One region of the Secundilactobacillus paracollinoides genome, then DNA from elsewhere that is predicted to be linked to it. Evidence: predicted binding sites of a transcription regulator. Region 1 holds the regulator's gene; the other holds the start of a gene.

Region 1 (2,208 bases):
ACACCAAAATCCAACTTGGGTCGGGATTTCAATCTTAGGTGCCATAGACGCTGCGCGAAAATTTTTTCCCGCGTCCAAAATAAAGAGTCAGGACCCGAATACCGGTCCTGACTCAATTATCGACTTATTTTTTACTTGTGTCTTGTTGTTTCATGCTGTTCATCATCTGACGCAGCTTCTTTTCAGACGGGCGTTGTCCCATCTGCATCATCATCGTCCGAAGTTGATCTTCGTTAAATGGCGGGTTTTCTTTGATGTACTTTTCCATGTAGCGCCGTGCGCCAAATAACCCACCGGCAAGACCAACGATCAGTGCGATTGCAACGATCAATATCCAAATACCAGTTGACAAGCGGATGTGCCTCCTTTTTTAAAACTTCCTTAAACAATATTACACAATTCCGCCTGAAATGAAAAGCGGTTCTGGAAAGTTCTCAAAATTTAGTCACGTAAGCCCTTTTTGCGTTGGATTTTTTGGACCTTTTCCGGTGTGACTTCTTTACCCGCCTTATCGAAAACCCGAACCATTTCGATCTGACTCTTAAAGGATTCACGGAACTTCTCTAAATAGCGTTTTCGTAGTTTTTTGCGTTCGATTTCTTCAACTTCAGTAAGCTCGTCTTCCTTGGCCTTCTTAGCCAACTCATTGATCCGAGCAATTAATTTTTTCATTTCATCATCTGCCATATGATCACTCCTTACACGCAGTTTCATATTCTACCAGCATTTGACCGATTTAACAATTGAAATGCCCCCCGATTCTGCCAGAAGTTAACCGTATTTGCCATAACCGAACGTTTGTTTGAAGTTGAATGGGTTTCATGGTACAATAAACACAATAAAACAACGAACTTTCGAGGTAAACTCATGACAAAATCTTCAGAGACAAAACAACTCTCCATTTTGCAATATATTTATGACCAAACACAGGAACACGGATACCCGCCGACCGTTAGAGAAATCGGGGAAGCTGTTGGCCTTAGCTCAACATCGACCGTCCACGGCCACATTGCCCGCCTCACCAAAAAGGGGTACCTCATTAAAGACCCGACCAAGCCCCGGGCACTAGAAGTCACCGATATGGGGATCGACGCACTAGGTATCCAACTGACCCCAACAAAGATTCCAGTGCTTGGTACCGTTACTGCTGGACAGCTAATCTTGGCCGTCCAAGAAGCAGTGGACTACTTCCCCATTCCTGACGAACTTGAAGACGAGGCCAGTGACCTCTTTATGCTGACGATTCGCGGGGAGTCAATGATCAACGATGCTATTTTAAATGGCGATAAGGTCATCGTTAAAAAACAATCAGGCGCAGATAATGGCGACATTGTCATCGCCATGACTGAGGATAATGAAGCGACCTGCAAGCGGTTCTACAAAGAAAAGAATTACTACCGTCTGCAACCGGCAAACGACACCATGGCGCCCATTATTTTGGACAGTGTCACCATTTTGGGTAAGGTCATTGGCGTTTATCGTGACCACATTCAATAAATTGACTTACACCTTAAAAAGACCCTAGCCATCGTTTGACGGCTAGAGTCTTTTTTACTGTCTTAATTATGCTTGCCGATCAACGTACTGGCGCTGGTCATGCCTGATGCCGGTCAACACGAATCTGGCATCATCAGCTCGGGTATCTAACAACACGTCATGCGCGGGCAACTGCTGCTGAAATTGTTGTTCGTATGCTGCCACGGAACATTCACGACGCTGTTTAAAGTAGGCGTCAAACCAATTCCGCAAGTTTAACTGTGGCGTATCCTGAACCAACGTACCGCTATAGAACTCACCCTCAGCACCGGAACCATAGCTGAATAACCCGATCCGGTCGCCCGCCGTTAATTCAGCATTAGCGAGTAACGAGATTAAACTTAAATATAATGACCCTGTGTAGAGATTACCGACCCGCCGGTTATAGGCACGACTCGCTTCAAAGTTTGCCTTTAATATTGCTTGTTGTTGCTCACTAGCCTCAGGCAAGACTGCTCGTAACCCCTTCAATCCCATCTTTGTAAATGGCAAATGATAGGTCAGTGCTGTAAAGTCCGCAATCGTTCGGCCAGTTTGTGCACAGTAGTCGTGGAAGACCGCCTTGAAAAAATCGACATAAATGTTTTCCGAATAACGTCCATCTACTAGGGCTTCCGTCCGGTATAATGGCCGCCAAAAGTCCATGACGTCTTCAGAACGAAAACTAGTCGC
Region 2 (2,208 bases), 570 kb from region 1:
CGTTTTCTTCCGGTGGGCAGCCGGCCCAGTTAGTGGCGATGCTGCAATCGGGTGTTGATGGTGGTCGGGCAAGCTCCATCCTGCTGATGAAGTTCGTTGTCTTTCAGGCGATGATTGTCATCAACTTCCTGATTGCCTTGATCATCGGCTTTCATTACATGGTCGCTAAAATGAGCTACCTAGCACTCTTTGTAGTGTTAGGCTTCATTATCCATTTTTCAGTCATTGTCGGCTTACTGCTGATCATGTTTTGGCCGCGATTTACTAAAAAATTAATTAAGGTCGTGACCTGGCCGCTCAAGTTCTTTATGAAACCGGAACGGGTCTCGAAAAGGGCCGCGAACCTGGATAATAAAGTGGACTTGTTTTACGACGAAAGTGTGCGACTACTCAGTGAGCGTAAGTTGCTGATCGAAGTGGTTATCGTGACGTTCTTTCAACTCCTGTTCTATTACCTTGTCCCATACTTTATCATGCTGGCACTTGGCTATTCACACGTCAACGCCGTTATGGTCACATGCCTGCATATTCTGATCATCATGGTGATCTCCATCTTCCCAATTCCGGGTGGTGAAGGCGGGGCGGAATATAGTTTTGAAGTTTTATTTAGAAGCTACATTACCAACTCCAGCAAATTAGTGTTGGCCATGCTGTTGTGGCGGATCCTGACGTACTATTTTGGAATCTTTGCCGGTATCGGCGCTCTGGGTGTGAAACCGGACCCGTTGAAACCGCATGACCGCCAGAAGATCGAAAATGAAGAAGCAAAAGAAAAGGGAGCAAAAACACCAAAGTAAGCTTGGCCGATGGCTGGGCTTTTTTTAGAGGGTGAAGGAAAACGGGTGAGACCAGAACGTAAGGCACGGGCGTGATAAATCCCGGTCCTGGATTTGTCACACCTGCGCCTTACGTGGCCGGTCTCAGTTTTCCGAAACCCGTTTCGGCACGGTTGCCAAAAAAATACTGCTTAGTCGGTTTGGAATGAGTCAAAAAAGTGGCACAAAAGCCACACCTAAACCAACGGCAACTCAACACCGACGTGCCTCGTAACCCCTGACAGATCAAACGTTAACACCAACCAACAAACCGGCACTCAGCCTGACACTCAAGCTTGATTCAACGCCTTGTTTCATGGTACACTTTTTAGGCAAACATACGTTTTTAAACGGTAAGGAAATGGGGGACGATCACACCATGTTTCAGTATTTAGAGGGCCGGATCACCGACGTTCAACCCGCGTACATCGTGGTTGACGTGCACGGCGTTGGCTACCTCGTTCGAGCCGCCAATCCCTATCAGTACGAGGTTGGTGATCAACTTGTGCGCGTGTACGTGCACCAGACGATCAGTGATACCGCCCAAGTATTATATGGATTTGCGACTTTGGATGAGAAAAAACTTTTCGAAAAACTATTAGCGGTTTCTGGCATCGGTGCTAAAAGTGCGCTTGCCATTCTTGCTAACGGCGATCAGGCCGCAATTATTCGGGCCATTCAAGATAACGATGTTAAATTTTTAACCCATTTTCCGGGCGTTGGGAAAAAGACCGCGCAGCAAATTGTGCTTGATCTTAAAGATAAACTGGAAGACCTGGGTGAGGTTGGGTTATTTGCCACGCAGCGTGAGCCCGAAACACCAACCTCAGACAATCCGCAGTTGGCGGATGCCTTGGCAGCACTGACAGCACTTGGTTATCGCGATCGCGACGTGGCAAAACTCGAAGCCACTTTGAGCCAAGAACCAGGCAAAACCACTGACGATTATTTAAGCGCCGGATTGAAACTATTAACAAACGCATAGGGGAGGTGACATTGTGAACGATGATGATGAACGGTTGGTTTCCGGTCAGCCACAGGGTGACGAAGAGTCAGCTGTTGAACAGTCATTACGACCAAGTTCGCTGGATCAATACATTGGCCAGTCAGCCTTAAAAGACGAACTTAAAGTCTATATCCAAGCGGCCAAACAGCGGGAAGAAGCCTTGGATCATGTGCTGCTTTACGGGCCTCCTGGTTTAGGTAAAACGACGCTGGCAATGATCATTGCTAGTGAAATGCAGGTCGGTATTAAAACGACGAGTGGCCCTGCAATTGAAAAAACGGGTGATCTCGTTGCGTTGCTGAATGAATTGCAGCCGGGCGATGTGCTGTTTATTGATGAAATTCATCGGCTCCCTAAAATTGTTGAGGAAATGCTGTATTCGGCGAT

What was found. The regulator LexA, encoded in region 1, represses DNA repair genes until DNA is damaged. The targets are predictions, from matches to a motif close to CNAACANNTGTTNG.
Region 2: a site for LexA is predicted at 1,149-1,162, ahead of ruvA (Holliday junction branch migration protein RuvA). Genes of this name have one in related genera too.

The regions. Positions count from the first base shown of each region.
Region 1 covers NZ_CP014912.1:2,545,219-2,547,426, reverse strand. The annotation lists gene AYR61_RS11105 (YneF family protein) at 125-358, opposite strand; gene AYR61_RS11100 (DUF896 domain-containing protein) at 442-687, opposite strand; gene lexA (transcriptional repressor LexA) at 868-1,497, shown strand; gene AYR61_RS11090 (hydroxymethylglutaryl-CoA synthase) at 1,564-2,208, opposite strand, start outside.
Region 2 covers NZ_CP014912.1:3,119,606-3,121,813, reverse strand. The annotation lists gene AYR61_RS13800 (lysylphosphatidylglycerol synthase transmembrane domain-containing protein) at 1-797, shown strand, start outside; gene ruvA (Holliday junction branch migration protein RuvA) at 1,195-1,800, shown strand; gene ruvB (Holliday junction branch migration DNA helicase RuvB) at 1,811-2,208, shown strand, end outside.